DNA from 3 places in the Streptomyces sp. NPDC002701 genome. Region 1 is predicted to be linked to each of the others. Evidence: predicted binding sites of a transcription regulator. Region 1 holds the regulator's gene; each other region holds the start of a gene.
The links. Region 1 encodes HrcA, which represses chaperone genes, less so after heat shock. Its sites were predicted from a motif close to TTNGCACTCNGNNNNNCNGAGTGCNAA; they were not measured.

Region 2: a site for HrcA is predicted at 2,458-2,484, ahead of groL (chaperonin GroEL). Genes of this name have one in related genera too.
Region 3: a site for HrcA is predicted at 2,500-2,526, ahead of groES (co-chaperone GroES). Genes of this name have one in related genera too.

The regions. Positions count from the first base shown of each region.
Region 1 covers NZ_JBIAQL010000001.1:513,262-518,055, reverse strand. The annotation lists gene ACFYXC_RS02165 (nitronate monooxygenase) at 1-525, opposite strand, end outside; gene dnaJ (molecular chaperone DnaJ) at 623-1,762, opposite strand; gene hrcA (heat-inducible transcriptional repressor HrcA) at 1,763-2,779, opposite strand; gene ACFYXC_RS02150 (MBL fold metallo-hydrolase) at 3,019-3,765, shown strand; gene ACFYXC_RS02145 (DUF3097 domain-containing protein) at 3,834-4,637, shown strand.
Region 2 covers NZ_JBIAQL010000015.1:110,472-115,265, reverse strand. The annotation lists gene thrC (threonine synthase) at 1-1,204, shown strand, start outside; gene ACFYXC_RS30300 (ubiquitin-like small modifier protein 1) at 1,292-1,567, shown strand; gene ACFYXC_RS30295 (cold-shock protein) at 2,053-2,259, shown strand; gene groL (chaperonin GroEL) at 2,645-4,273, shown strand; gene ACFYXC_RS30285 (NADH:flavin oxidoreductase) at 4,545-4,794, shown strand, end outside.
Region 3 covers NZ_JBIAQL010000003.1:648,678-653,471, forward strand. The annotation lists gene ACFYXC_RS11295 (SDR family NAD(P)-dependent oxidoreductase) at 1-158, shown strand, start outside; gene groL (chaperonin GroEL) at 318-1,943, opposite strand; gene groES (co-chaperone GroES) at 2,047-2,355, opposite strand; gene ACFYXC_RS11310 (polysaccharide deacetylase family protein) at 2,724-3,509, opposite strand; gene ACFYXC_RS11315 (polysaccharide deacetylase family protein) at 3,506-4,420, opposite strand; gene ACFYXC_RS11320 (methyltransferase domain-containing protein) at 4,565-4,794, shown strand, end outside.

The DNA of each region.
Region 1 (4,794 bases):
CTCGACGCCCTGCACGATGACCGCGTCGGCGCCCGCCCACTGCACGGCCTGCGCCTCCTCGGCGGTGGTGGCCGTGACCAGGGTCAGGGTGCCGGCCCGGCTGAGAGATTCCAGGACGTCACGGCTGGGGCAGCCGAAGTGGAAGGAGACGACCGGCACCGGGTTGTCGAGGAGGACGGCGAGCTTGGTCTCGTAACCGTCGTCGCGTCCGCTGTCGGGATCGCCCAGCTCCGTCTCGTACCAGGACGCCTCACCGGCGAGCTGGTGGGCGTACACCTCGACGGCGGCCCGGTCGGCGTACTCCGGCTGCGGCATGAACAGGTTCACGCCGAACGGCCGGTTCGTGGCGGCGCGCAGCTGCTTGATGTCCTCGTACATGCCGTCGGCCGTCTTGTACCCGGCGGCGAGGAAGCCGAGCCCTCCGGCGTCGGACACGGCCGCGGCGAGCTGCGGCACGGAGACGCCGCCCGCCATCGGGGCCTGCACGATCGGAAGGGGGAAAAGATCGGTCAGCGCGGAGGACATGACGGCATGTTGTCACGTCCTCCGTACAAGTCCGAATCCGGCCTTCCGCCGGGCACGCGCCACCGGGACATGCCGCGGCGGGCCCGGCGGACACCGCTCAGGTACGGCCGTTGAACGCGTCCTTCAACCGGGAGAACAATCCCTGCTGGCCGGGCTGGAACTGCCCGGTGGGCCGCTCCTCGCCGCGCAGCTGGGCCAGCTCCCGCAGCACCCGCTCCTGCTCGGGGTCGAGCTTCGTCGGCGTCATGACCTCGACGTGGACGATGAGGTCGCCGCGCCCGCCGCCGCGCAGATGCGTGACTCCGCGCCCGTGCAGCGGGATCGACTGCCCGGACTGCGTGCCGGGACGGATGTCGACCTCTTCGAGCCCGTCGAGCGTCTCCAGCGGGACCTTGGTGCCGAGCGCCGCCGCGGTCATCGGGATGGTGACCGTGCAGTGCAGGTCGTCGCCGCGCCGCTGGAACATGTTGTGCGGCAGCTCGTGGATCTCGACGTACAGGTCACCGGCGGGGCCGCCGCCGGGGCCGACCTCGCCCTCGCCCGCGAGCTGGATCCGCGTGCCGTTGTCGACACCCGCGGGGATCTTCACGGTCAGGGTCCGGCGCGAGCGCACCCGTCCGTCGCCCGCGCACTCGGGGCACGGCGTCGGGACGACCGTTCCGAAGCCCTGGCACTGCGGGCACGGCCGGGACGTCATGACCTGGCCCAGGAAGGACCGCGTGACCTGCGACACCTCGCCGCGGCCGCGGCACATGTCACAGGTCTGCGCGGAGGTGCCCGGCGCCGCGCCCTCGCCGCTGCAGGTGGTGCAGACGACGGCCGTGTCGACCTGTATGTCCTTCGTGGTGCCGAAGGCCGCCTCGTCGAGCTCGATCTCCAGGCGGATCATCGCGTCCTGGCCGCGCCGCGTGCGGGACCGCGGGCCCCGCTGCGACGCCGTACCGAAGAACGCGTCCATGATGTCCGAGAAGTTCCCGAACCCGCCCGCGCCGAAGCCGCCCGCGCCACCGCCGCCCGCCTGGGACAGCGGGTCGCCGCCGAGGTCGTAGACCTGCTTCTTCTGCGGGTCCGACAACACCTCGTACGCGGCGTTGATCTCCTTGAAGCGCTCCTGCGTCTTCGGATCGGGATTGACGTCCGGGTGCAGCTCGCGGGCGAGCCGCCGGAATGCCTTCTTGATCTCGTCCTGGGACGCGTCGCGGCGCACGCCGAGTACGGCGTAGTAGTCCGTGGCCACTTACGACTCCGCCAGGATCTGTCCTACGTACCGTGCCACCGCTCGTACCGCTCCCATCGTTCCGGGGTAATCCATGCGCGTCGGTCCGACGACGCCGAGTTTGGCGACTGCTTCGCCGCCCGAACCGTAGCCGACCGAGACGACGGACGTGGAGTTGAGTCCTTCATGGGCGTTCTCGTGACCGATCCGTACGGCCATGCCCGAATCGTTTACCTCACCCAGCAGTTTGAGGAGCACGACCTGCTCCTCCAACGCCTCAAGGACCGGACGGATGGTGAGGGGAAAGTCATGTCCGAAGCGCGTCAGATTGGCGGTGCCACCGATCATCAGCCGCTCCTCGGTCTCCTCGACGAGGGTCTCCAGCAGGGTGGAGAGCACCGTCGCGACCGTCCCCCGGTCCTCCGCCTCGAAGGCGTCGGGGAGATCCTGCACCAGTTGCGGGACGTCCGCGAAACGGCGCCCCGTGATCCGGCTGTTGAGCCGCGCGCGCAGATCCGCGAGGGACGCCTCCCCGAAGGGGGCCGGGCAGTCCACCATGCGCTGCTCGACCCGGCCGGTGTCCGTGATCAGGACGAGCATGACGCGGGCCGGGGCCAGCGACAGCAGCTCCACATGACGCACGGTCGAGCGGGTGAGCGAGGGGTACTGGACGACCGCCACCTGCCGGGTGAGCTGGGCGAGGAGCCGCACGGTCCGCCCGACGACGTCGTCGAGGTCGACGGCACCGTCCAGGAAGTGGTGGATCGCCCGCTTCTCCGGCGCGGTCATCGGCTTGACGCCCGCGAGCTTGTCGACGAAGAGGCGGTAGCCCTTGTCCGTGGGAATCCGCCCGGCACTGGTGTGCGGCTGGGCGATGTACCCCTCGTCCTCCAGGACCGCCATGTCGTTGCGGACGGTCGCCGGGGACACACCCAGCCGGTGGCGCTCGGTCAGCGCCTTCGAGCCGACCGGCTCCTCCGTGCCCACGTAGTCCTGGACGATGGCGCGCAGCACTTCGAGCCTGCGTTCACTGAGCATCGCGCACACCTCCGTCTGTGGTCCTCGCCGCGGTCATCGGTCGTCTTCGGTGCCTGTCGTCTGGCACTCAGCGCGCGCGAGTGCCAGCATCCCCGGCCAAGTGTACGGCCGGTTGGTACGGGCCGGGCAAGGGCGGGCCTGCGATGTCACGACGACGGGCACACCGGGTGCGGCGACGTGTACAAGGCTGTCCCGCTCTGTCGGGAACATGCAGGCGTCTCTGCCGCTAGCGTCGGCGCATGAAGGTGACTTGGGAAGGGGCCGAGCGCGGCGAGTCCGGCTGGGAGGAGCTGTCGCCGTTCGTCGGGCGGTGCCGGCTTCCGGTCTGGGACTGCACCGCCGGGCTGGTGGTCGGCGAGGACGCGGCGCTCATGGTCGACGCGGGATCGAGCCTGCGGGAGGGCGCGTGGCTGCGCGCGCGGGCGCGGCGGCTGCTCGGGGGCGGGCGGGTCACGCACCTCGCGCTGACGCATCCGCACTTCGACCACGTCTTCGGGGCGGCGGCCTTCGCCGGGGTCGAGGTGTTCGCGGCGGTGGGCGCCGAGCGGGTTCTCGGCCACGAGCGGGAGGAACTGCGCGCCGACGCCGTACGCAACGGCGCCGACCCCGACGAGGCGGCCGAGGCGGCGGATCTCCTGGTCCGGCCGCGCCACCTCGTCTCCGGCGAGTGGACGCTCGACCTGGGCGGGGGCCGGCAGGTCCTGCTGGCGAACGTCGGTCCCGGACACACCCGCCACGACCTGGCGGTCCTGGTGGCCGGAACCGGTACCCCGGAGATCGTCTTCTGCGGGGACCTGGTCGAGGAGTCCGGCGAGCCCCAGGCGGGTCCCGACGCCGTGCCCTCCCACTGGCCGGCCGCCCTGGACCGGCTGCTGGCTCTCGGGGGCGAGGACGCGGTGTACGTGCCCGGTCACGGTGCGGTGGTGGACGCGGCGTTCGTACGGGCCCAACGGGACGCGCTGGCGCGGCGTTTCGACGTGCCGTGAGCGCTGTTCCGGCGTGTCGCGGGGGGTGTCGGCGCGCCCGGCCGCGCCCTTCTCCTATCGTCATCCGAATGCGCCAGTACTCAGCGGATCTGACCCCTCCGTGGAAGAAGCCCAAGCCCGTGCCCGAGGTCGCGGCGGAGCCGGGGCTCGTCGTCGAGGAGCCCGGGACCGGGTTCTGCGGTGCCGTGCTCCGCTGCGAGGCGGGGACGGTGACGCTGGAGGACCGCTTCGGCAAGCACCGGGTGTTCCCGCTGGAGCCGCGCGGGTTCCTGCTGGAGGGGCGCGTGGTGACGCTCGTACGCCCGTCCGCCGGGCCGGTACGCCCCACGCGTACGGCTTCCGGGTCGGTCGCCGTGCCCGGAGCGCGGGCCCGGGTGGCCCGCGCGGGACGCATCTACGTCGAGGGCCGCCACGACGCGGAACTGGTCGAGCGGGTCTGGGGCGACGACCTGCGCGTCGAGGGCGTCGTCGTCGAGTACCTGGAGGGCATCGACGACCTGCCCGCGATCGTCGACGCGTTCGGCCCCGGTCCGGACGCGCGGCTGGGGGTCCTCGTGGACCACCTGGTCCCCGGCACGAAGGAGTCGCGTATCGCGGAGGCCGTCACGGACGAGTACGCGCTCGTCGTGGGCCACCCCTACATCGACGTCTGGGAGGCCGTGAAGCCCGCGTCCGTGGGTATCCCGGGATGGCCCCGCGTGCCGCGGGGGCAGGACTGGAAGACGGGGGTGTGCCGGGCGCTGGGGTGGCCGGAGAACACGGGCGCCGCGTGGGAGCGGATCCTCGGCTCGGTCCACTCGTACCGCGACCTGGAGCCGGAGCTCCTGGGCCGCGTGGAGGAACTGATCGACTTCGTCACGGCTCCCGAGTGACCTTCGCCCCCGCCGCCCCTACCCGTCCCGACCTCGGGGGCACCGCCCCCGAACCCCCGGTCCTCAAACGCCGGACGGGCTGAAAAATCAGCCCGTCCGGCGTTTGAGGACGAGCGCGCAGCGCGACAGGGGGGTCTGGGGGCACAGCCCCCAGAAG
Region 2 (4,794 bases), on a different contig from region 1:
CGTCCCGCTCGGTCCGGTCTTCGCCTGCGAGGAGTGTTTCGGCCCGCTGGAGATCGCGTACGACTTCTCGGACTACGACACCGAGGAACTCCGCAAGCGCATCGAGGCGGGCCCCGCGAACATCTGGCGCTACGCGCCGCTGCTGCCCGTCCCCGCGGACGTCGCCGGCAAGCCCAACATCAACCCCGGCTGGACCAAGCTCGTCCAGGCCGACAACCTGGCCCGCGAGCTGGGCGTCGACGCCGGCAAGCTCTTCGTCAAGGACGACTCCGGCAACCCGACGCACTCCTTCAAGGACCGTGTCGTCGCCCAGGCGCTGGAGGCCGCGCGCGCGTTCGGCTTCACCACGCTCTCCTGCTCCTCCACCGGCAACCTCGCGGGCGCGGTCGGTGCCGCCGCCGCGCGGGCCGGCTTCCGCTCGTGCGTGTTCATCCCGCACGACCTGGAGCAGGGCAAGGTCGTCATGGCCGCGGTCTACGGCGGCGAGCTCGTCGGCATCGAGGGCAACTACGACGACGTGAACCGCTTCTGCTCCGAGCTGATCGGCGACCCGGCCGGCGAGGGCTGGGGCTTCGTCAACGTCAACCTGCGGCCGTACTACGCGGAGGGGTCCAAGACCCTGGCGTACGAGATCTGCGAACAGCTCGGCTGGCGGCTGCCGGACCAGCTGGTCGTGCCGATCGCCTCCGGCTCCCAGCTCACGAAGATCGACAAGGGGCTGAAGGAGCTGATCGAGCTCGGCCTCGTCGAGGACAAGCCGTACCGGATCTTCGGCGCCCAGGCCGAGGGCTGCTCGCCGGTGTCCGTCGCCTTCAAGGCCGGGCACGACGTCGTACGGCCGCAGAAGCCGGACACGATCGCCAAGTCGCTGGCGATCGGCAACCCGGCGGACGGTCCTTACGTGCTCGACATCGCCCGCCGGACGGGCGGGGCCGTGGAGGACGTGGACGACGAGCAGATCGTCGACGCGATCAAGCTGCTGGCGCGGACCGAGGGGATCTTCGCGGAGACCGCCGGCGGGGTGACCGTGGGGGTCGCCAAGAAGCTGATCGAGAGCGGGCTGCTCGATCCCAGCCTGACGACCGTCGTCCTCAACACGGGGGACGGGCTGAAGACTCTGGACGCGGTGGCCTCCGACACGGGACTCACCGCGACCATCCGCCCGAACCTCGACTCCTTCCACGAGGCCGGGCTCGGTTCCTGACCGTCGTCCGACACCTGCGGGCCGGCTGGCCGGCCGCGCAGTTCCCCGCGCCCCTATCGGGCGCTCCGCACCCGACCGGAGGTCCCCATGAGTGTCAACGTCCGCATCCCGACCATTCTGCGTACCTACACCGGCGGCAAGGCCGAGGTGGATGCCGAGGGGGCGACCCTCGGCGACGTCATCGCCGATCTGGAGAAGAACCACACCGGTATCGCGGCCCGTGTCCTGGACGACCAGGGCAAGCTGCGGCGGTTCGTCAACGTGTACGTGAACGACGACGACGTCCGGTTCGAGCAGGGGCTCGAGACCGCGACGCCGGACGGCGCCGGGGTCTCGATCATCCCGGCGGTCGCCGGCGGCTGAGCGGGCCCCCGGCCGCGCCTCCCGGCCACCGGGGCCGAAACCGGTCCGGCGGCCGGAATTACCCTCGGTAATTCCCGACACGCAGAGTTCATCGAATTGCCCCCTCCGTGAGAGAAGCGGAGGGGGCAATTCTGTATGGTTGAGCGCGGTACAGTTGGGGAAGCTGCTGCACTCCGTCGGTCCGGCGCATATGAGATCGCGCCCGGAGCCCGACCAGAAGCAGCCAAAGTGCCCGGCCTTTTTGAGCCGTTTATGGCATTCGTGGGGCCCGAGTTGCCCTGAATCTTCGTGAATCCTTCACATATCGCCGATCGGCCGCGCCCAGAATTCTCGTCGGATTGACCTGTTGCAGACGGCAGTTGGACAGATACATTCAGCCGCGGTCGACGCGTTCCGGCGCACACCCCCAACCGTTGGGGGGTGAGGTCTGACCCGGATCCGCGAAGTGCGGGTCTGTGCAAGGGCCAGTAATAGGGGAGTTAGGCATGGCTCAGGGCACCGTCAAGTGGTTCAACGCGGAGAAGGGGTACGGCTTCATCGCGGTCGACGGTGGTGCGGATGTTTTCGTCCACTACAGCGCGATTCAGATGGACGGCTACCGCACCCTGGAAGAGGGTCAGCGGGTCGATTTTGAGATCTCGCAGGGCCAGAAGGGGCCGCAGGCGGACATGGTCCGTCTGGCGACCGGCTGAAGCACGCGCCGACTTACTGCAGCGACGTTCTTCTTCCGAAGGGCTCGCACCTCACGGGGTGCGAGCCCTTCGGCATGCCGCGGCGCGGGAGGCGGGGCGCAGGACCTGCGGGACGCGAGGCGCGGGGTCGCCGGGTGCCCTGGGTGGCCGGGTGCCCGGGTGTCGCACCCGTTCTCACCTGGGGATCATCGAGAGGCGCTTGCACTCTCATGGGTCGAGTGCTAATCATTGCGTTAGCACTCTGAAGGTGAGAGTGACAACGAGGACCGGGTCGGTGAGGCCCGCAGGCCGGGTGGGGCAAGGAACCACGAGGTCGGCAGGCCGTCCGTCGCGGGCGCAGGCGCGGTCCTGGAGATTCCACCCCAGTCCGGGAGGACCACTTCACATGGCCAAGATCATCGCGTTCGACGAGGAGGCACGGCGCGGTCTCGAGCGCGGGATGAACCAGCTCGCCGACGCCGTCAAGGTCACCCTTGGTCCCAAGGGTCGCAACGTCGTCCTCGAGAAGAAGTGGGGCGCCCCCACGATCACCAACGATGGTGTTTCCATCGCCAAGGAGATCGAGCTCGAGGACCCGTACGAGAAGATCGGCGCCGAGCTGGTCAAGGAAGTCGCCAAGAAGACGGACGACGTCGCGGGCGACGGAACGACCACGGCGACCGTTCTCGCCCAGGCGCTGGTCCGCGAGGGCCTGCGCAACGTAGCCGCCGGCGCCAACCCGATGGCTCTCAAGCGCGGTATCGAGAAGGCCGTCGAGGCCGTCTCCGGTGCCCTCCTTGAGCAGGCCAAGGATGTCGAGACCAAGGAGCAGATCGCTTCGACGGCCTCCATCTCCGCCGCCGACACCCAGATCGGCGAGCTCATCGCCGAGGCGATGGACAAGGTCGGCAAGGAAGGCGTCATCACCGTCGAGGAGTCCCAGACCTTCGGTCTGGAGCTGGAACTCACCGAGGGTATGCGCTTCGACAAGGGCTACATCTCGGCGTACTTCGCCACCGACATGGAGCGTATGGAGGCCGTCCTCGACGACCCGTACATCCTGATCGCCAACTCGAAGATCGCCAACGTCAAGGACCTGCTCCCGCTCCTCGAGAAGGTCATGCAGGGCGGCAAGCCGCTGCTGATCATCGCCGAGGACGTCGAGGGCGAGGCGCTGTCGACGCTGGTCGTCAACAAGATCCGTGGCACCTTCAAGTCCGTCGCCGTCAAGGCTCCGGGCTTCGGTGACCGCCGCAAGGCCATGCTCGGCGACATCGCCATCCTCACGGGCGGCGAGGTCATCTCCGAGGAGGTCGGCCTCAAGCTGGAGAACGCGGGTCTGGACCTGCTGGGCCGTGCCCGCAAGGTCGTCATCACCAAGGACGAGACCACGATCGTCGACGGCTCGGGCTCGGCGGACCAGGTTGCCGGTCGCGTCAACCAGATCCGTGCCGAGATCGAGAACTCCGACTCGGACTACGACCGCGAGAAGCTCCAGGAGCGTCTGGCGAAGCTGGCCGGCGGCGTGGCCGTCATCAAGGCCGGTGCCGCCACCGAGGTCGAGCTCAAGGAGCGCAAGCACCGCATCGAGGACGCCGTTCGCAACGCGAAGGCGGCCGTCGAGGAGGGCATCGTCGCCGGTGGTGGCGTGGCTCTGCTCCAGGCTTCCTCGGTGTTCGAGAAGCTCGAGCTCACGGGTGACGAGGCGACCGGCGCCAACGCCGTGAAGCTCGCCCTGGAGGCCCCGCTCAAGCAGATCGCCGTCAACGGTGGTCTCGAGGGTGGCGTCATCGTCGAGAAGGTCCGCAACCTGCCCGTCGGCCACGGCCTGAACGCCGCGACCGGTGAGTACGTGGACATGATCGCCGAAGGCATCATCGACCCGGCGAAGGTCACGCGCTCTGCCCTGCAGAACGCCGCCTCCATCGCCGCGCTGTTCCTCACCACCGAGGCCGTCATCGCCGACAAGCCGGAGAAGGCCGCAGCCGGCGCCGGCGCCGGTGGCGGTATGCCGGGCGGTGACATGGACTTCTGAGCCCCGGCTCGGTAGTTCATAACCCGTAGTACGTGCAGGAGGGCGGTACCCCGTTCCAGGGGTGCCGCCCTTCGGCGTGTCCGGGGTCACTGCGGTGTGCGGCGGGTCGGCGGAATGCGTCGGGCGCCGGGGCGGTTGTTGCCGGGTGGGGTCCATGCGTATGCACATACCCAATGGGATGCGCGTACGGGCACATGGCTCCGCCGACCGACCGCTTCACCGGCTGGACCGCTTCACCGACCGAACACTCCACCCCACGAGGAGCCTCTACGTGACTGTCGACACCTCCGTCTCCGCTTCCGCCTCCCGCGCGGCCGAACTCCTCTCCCGGCCCGTCGACCTCAACGGACTGACCGTGCCGAACCGCATCGTCATGGCGCCGATGACCCGGGCGTTCTCGCCGGGCGGCATCCCGGGGGACGACGTGGTCTCGTACTACGCGCGCCGCGCCGCCGCCGGGGTCGGTCTGATCGTCACCGAGGGCACCTACGTGGGCCACGAGTCCGCCGGGCAGAGCGACC
Region 3 (4,794 bases), on a different contig from region 1:
AGGTGGTCGCGGCCGGTCTGGCCGATCTGGCCCGGGGCAAGTCGTTGTCCATCCCGGACGCGCGCTACAAGGTCCTGGCCGGCTTGTCGAAGCTGCCCCCGCGGGGACTGGCCGGCGGGGTCAGCGCGAAGACGGGACGCAAGTACGGGCCCAAGTGATCCGCCGGAACCTCCGGCACGCACCACGAAGGCCCGGCCCCCGCCTGAGCGGGGAGCCGGGCCTTCGCCTGGAGCCACCGTGCCCCTCAGGGGCACGAGGAACTGCGCGAGCAGCCCTTACCGGGCCCGCGGTTCACCACCGCGGGCCCGGCGGAGCGCCTAGTGGGAGTGGCCGTGGCCGCCGTGACCGGCGTCGGCCTCTTCCTCGGCCGGCTTCTCGACGACCAGGGTCTCGGTCGTGAGGAGCAGGGAGGCGATGGAGGCGGCGTTCTCCAGGGCGGAGCGGGTGACCTTGACCGGGTCGATGACACCGGCCTTGACCAGGTCGCCGTACTCGCCGGTCGCGGCGTTGAAGCCCTGGCCCTTGTCGAGCTCGGCGACCTTGGAGGTGATGACGTAGCCCTCCAGGCCGGCGTTCTCGGCGATCCAGCGCAGCGGCTCGACGGCGGCCTTGCGGACGACGGCGACACCGGTGGCCTCGTCGCCGGTCTTGCCGAGGTTGCCCTCCAGGACCTTCACGGCGTGGACGAGCGCGGAGCCACCACCGGAGACGATGCCCTCCTCGACCGCGGCGCGGGTCGCGGAGATGGCGTCCTCGAGACGGTGCTTCTTCTCCTTCAGCTCCACCTCGGTGGCGGCGCCGACCTTGATCACGCACACGCCGCCGGCCAGCTTCGCGAGGCGCTCCTGGAGCTTCTCGCGGTCCCAGTCGGAGTCCGTGGACTCGATCTCGGCCTTGATCTGGTTGACACGGCCGGCCACGTCGGCGCTGTTGCCGCCGCCGTCGACGATCGTCGTGTCGTCCTTGGTGACCGTCACGCGGCGGGCGGTGCCCAGCACGTCCAGGCCGACCTGGTCGAGCTTGAGGCCGACCTCCTCGGCGATGACCGTGGCGCCGGTGAGCGTCGCGATGTCACCGAGCATGGCCTTGCGGCGGTCGCCGAAGCCGGGGGCCTTGACGGCCACCGCGTTGAAGGTGCCGCGGATCTTGTTCACGACCAGGGTCGACAGGGCCTCGCCCTCGACGTCCTCGGCGATGATCAGCAGCGGCTTCGAGGCGTTGGCCTGGATGACCTTCTCGAGCAGGGGGAGCAGGTCCTGGATCGAGGAGATCTTGCCCTGGTGGATCAGGATGTACGGGTCGTCGAGGACGGCCTCCATACGCTCCTGGTCGGACACCATGTAGGGGGACAGGTAGCCCTTGTCGAAGGCCATGCCCTCGGTGAAGTCCAGCTCCAGGCCGAAGGTGTTGGACTCCTCGACGGTGATGACACCGTCCTTGCCGACCTTGTCCATCGCCTCGGCGATGAGCTCGCCGACCTGGCTGTCCTGGGCGGACAGACCGGCGACGGCGGCGATGTCGGACTTCTCGTCGATCGGGCGGGCGGTCGCGAGGAGCTCCTCGGAGACCGCGGCGACGGCGGCGTCGATGCCCTTCTTCAGGAGGGCGGGGGACGCGCCGGCGGCCACGTTCTTCAGGCCCTCGCGTACGAGCGCCTGGGCGAGCACGGTGGCGGTGGTCGTACCGTCACCCGCGATGTCGTTGGTCTTGGTCGCCACCTCCTTCACCAGCTGGGCACCGAGGTTCTCGTACGGGTCGTCGACCTCGACCTCACGGGCGATGGTGACACCGTCGTTGGTGATGGTGGGGGCGCCGAACTTCTTGTCGATGACGACGTTGCGGCCCTTGGGGCCGATCGTCACCTTGACCGTGTCGGCAAGCTTGTTGACGCCGCGCTCGAGGGCACGACGGGCGTCCTCGTCGAACTTCAGGATCTTCGCCATGGAGCTGATTCAGTCCTCTCGAAAAAACGAACAGCGCCCCCAGCACCCGGCTTTTTAGTACTCGCGGGGGCCAGGGGCGCAGTTCAAAGCAAACCTGGGTGAATTACTTCTCGATGATCGCGAGCACGTCGCGAGCCGAGAGGACGAGGTACTCCTCGCCGTTGTACTTCACCTCGGTGCCGCCGTACTTGCTGTAGAGCACGATGTCGCCGGTCTTCACGTCGAGCGGAAGACGCTCGCCGTTCTCGAAGCGGCCCGGACCCACGGCAAGGACGACGCCCTCCTGGGGCTTCTCCTTCGCGGTGTCCGGAATGACCAGGCCAGAGGCGGTGGTCTGCTCGGCGTCGAGCGGCTGGACCACAATGCGGTCCTCGAGCGGCTTGATGGCAACCTTGGAGCTGGTGGTCGTCACGATCCGACCTCCCCCTTCGGAGATCTCACGGGGTTAACTGTCTGAGGTGGCGACCAGGTGGATCCGTCGTCGCGGGTGCCGGACCTGCCCGTCGCTATTGGCACTCTCCTGCGGTGAGTGCCAGAGCTGAGACTATGACTGTGATTAGCACTCGGTCAAGCGGAGTGCCAGTTGCCTCCGGCGGATGGCGGCGATCCGGGCTCGGCCGGGCCCGGGTGAACGCCCCTGGGGCTGCGCCCCCGGACCCCCATCGGTTTCGTCTGCGGGCCCGGCGGGGGCTGATCGCGCAGTTCCCCGCGCCCCTAGGTGCCTAGGGGCGCGGGGAACTGCGCAACGGGGGTCCGAGGGCGGAGCCCGCACGAGGATTCCTAGAGGTAGTCCTCCAGGCGGGCCACCGTCAGGCCCGCCTCCTGGACGCGGCGCAGCAGCGCGACCGTCGCAGCCGTCAGGCTCGTGCCGTCCCGGCCCTCCGGGGACGGGGACGGGAGGATGTCGCCGGCCCGGAGCGGACCCCCCTCGCGCGACAGGACGACCGCCGCGATCCCGCAGTCCCCCGCCGCCCGCACCGTGTCGTCGTCGTACTTCCCGTACGGCGGCCGGAACAGCCGCGGCCGGATCCCGAAGCGCTGCTTCAGCTTCTCCTGCTGGCCGCAGATCTCGGCCCGCTGGCCCGCGTACGGCAGGCCGGGCAGGTACGGATGGTCGAGGGTGTGGTTCTGCACGCTCGCGCCGGCCGCGCGCAGCCGGCCGAAGTGCGCGTACCCGGGCCCGGCCACGCTGTCCGTGAGGAACACCGTGACCGGTAGCCGCAGGTCGCGCACCAGGTCCACGAACCGCGGGTCCTTCTCGGCGCCGTCGTCGAAGGTCAGGAAAACGACCTTGTCGCGTGTGGGGACACGGTCCACGACGGGCGGAAGCCCCGGCCCGGCGGCGCGTACCGCGGGCCGCCGGGCGGGCGGGCGCGGCGCCGGGGCGAGCGGGGCCCGCAGGCCCCAGCGGCGGTACGCGTCCACCGGCGGCCCCTGCGTGCGCACCTTCCGCCCGGCGTCCTCGCCCGGCCGTGCGCCGGGCTCCACGGACCGGGCGCAGCCGGCGAGGGCGGACAAGCAGAGCGCGCCCGCGAGCAGAGCGCCGGTGACCGCCCGCTGCCTCACAGGTAGTCCTCCAGGCGCGCCACCGCGTACCCCTTGTCGGTGACCAGGTTCAGGAAGCGGCGGACCATGTCGGGCATCGTGCCGTCCCAGTCCTCCTCGCCGCGGAAGTGGCTGAGGACGATGTCCCCGGGGCGCAGGTCCCGGTTCCACTCCCGGTAGTCCCAGCGGTCGACGAAGACCTCCTCGTTCCAGAGGGGCACCGCCTTGATGCCGCAGGCTCTGGCCGCGCGCAGGGTGTCCTCGTTGTAGTTGCCGAAGGGCGGGCGGAAGAGGGCCGGGCGTTTGCCGTACCGCTTCTCGATCACGTCCTGCATGCCGCAGATCTCCCGCTTCTGCGCGTCGTACGAGAGGTCCGGCATGTAGCGGTGGCTGAGGGTGTGGTTGTTCAGGACGACACCCGCGGCCTGCATCTTCTTGAAGTAGCCGTAGTCCTCCTTGACGAGGTAGTCGCTGAGGAAGGCGGTGTACGGGATCTTCAGTTCGCTCATCATGCGCAGGAACGCCGGGTCCTTCTCGGCGCCGTCGTCGATGGTGAGGAAGACGACCTTGTCCTTGGTGGGGACGGTGGTGAAGACGGGCGGCAGACCCTCGTGGTCCTCGACCGCGAAGCCCTCACGGGTGGTGATGCGGGGCTTCTTCGCGGGATCGGGGGGCGGGGGCGCGGGCAGGGGCGGCTCGGCCAGTCCCCACTTCAGCGCGGCGCGGGCCTGCCGCTCCTGGCGGAGCTTGCCGGCGGCCTGCTGGCCCGCGGCCGGCTCGGCGTTCCCGGGTGCGGGGCTCCCCTCCGAGCAGCCGGTCGCCAGCGCGGTGGCCGCGAGGAGGACGAGTGCGGTGCGCACTGCGTGGTGCCGGTGGATCGCGCGCTGCGGGCCGGTGGGGGCTGGTCGCGCCCACGCGGCGGAGCCGCACATGTCGGAGTCCCGCGCCCTTTCAGGGGCGTCGTCATTTTGTCGTACAAGTTGCATGGATCTGGATCTTCACAGGTCAGACACCCCCTGGCCCCCCGACACAGGGAGTGCGCGCCCGCCGTCCACCGACTGGCCCACAATGGGGCCGTGAACGACCTTGATCCGCTCGACTCCTTCGCCGCTCTGCTCACCTCCGAGGGACGTGACCTCCTCGACGAGGTGCGCGGTACCGACCCGGCCCGCGAGCTGGCCGTGGCGACGAGGCTGCGGCGCGAGCACCCCGTCGGGCTGGTGTCGGCCGCGATCGGGCAGGCGCGGCTGCGGCAGCGGGCGGTCGTGAAGTTCGGAGCGGCGGACGCGGACCGGATGTTCTTCAC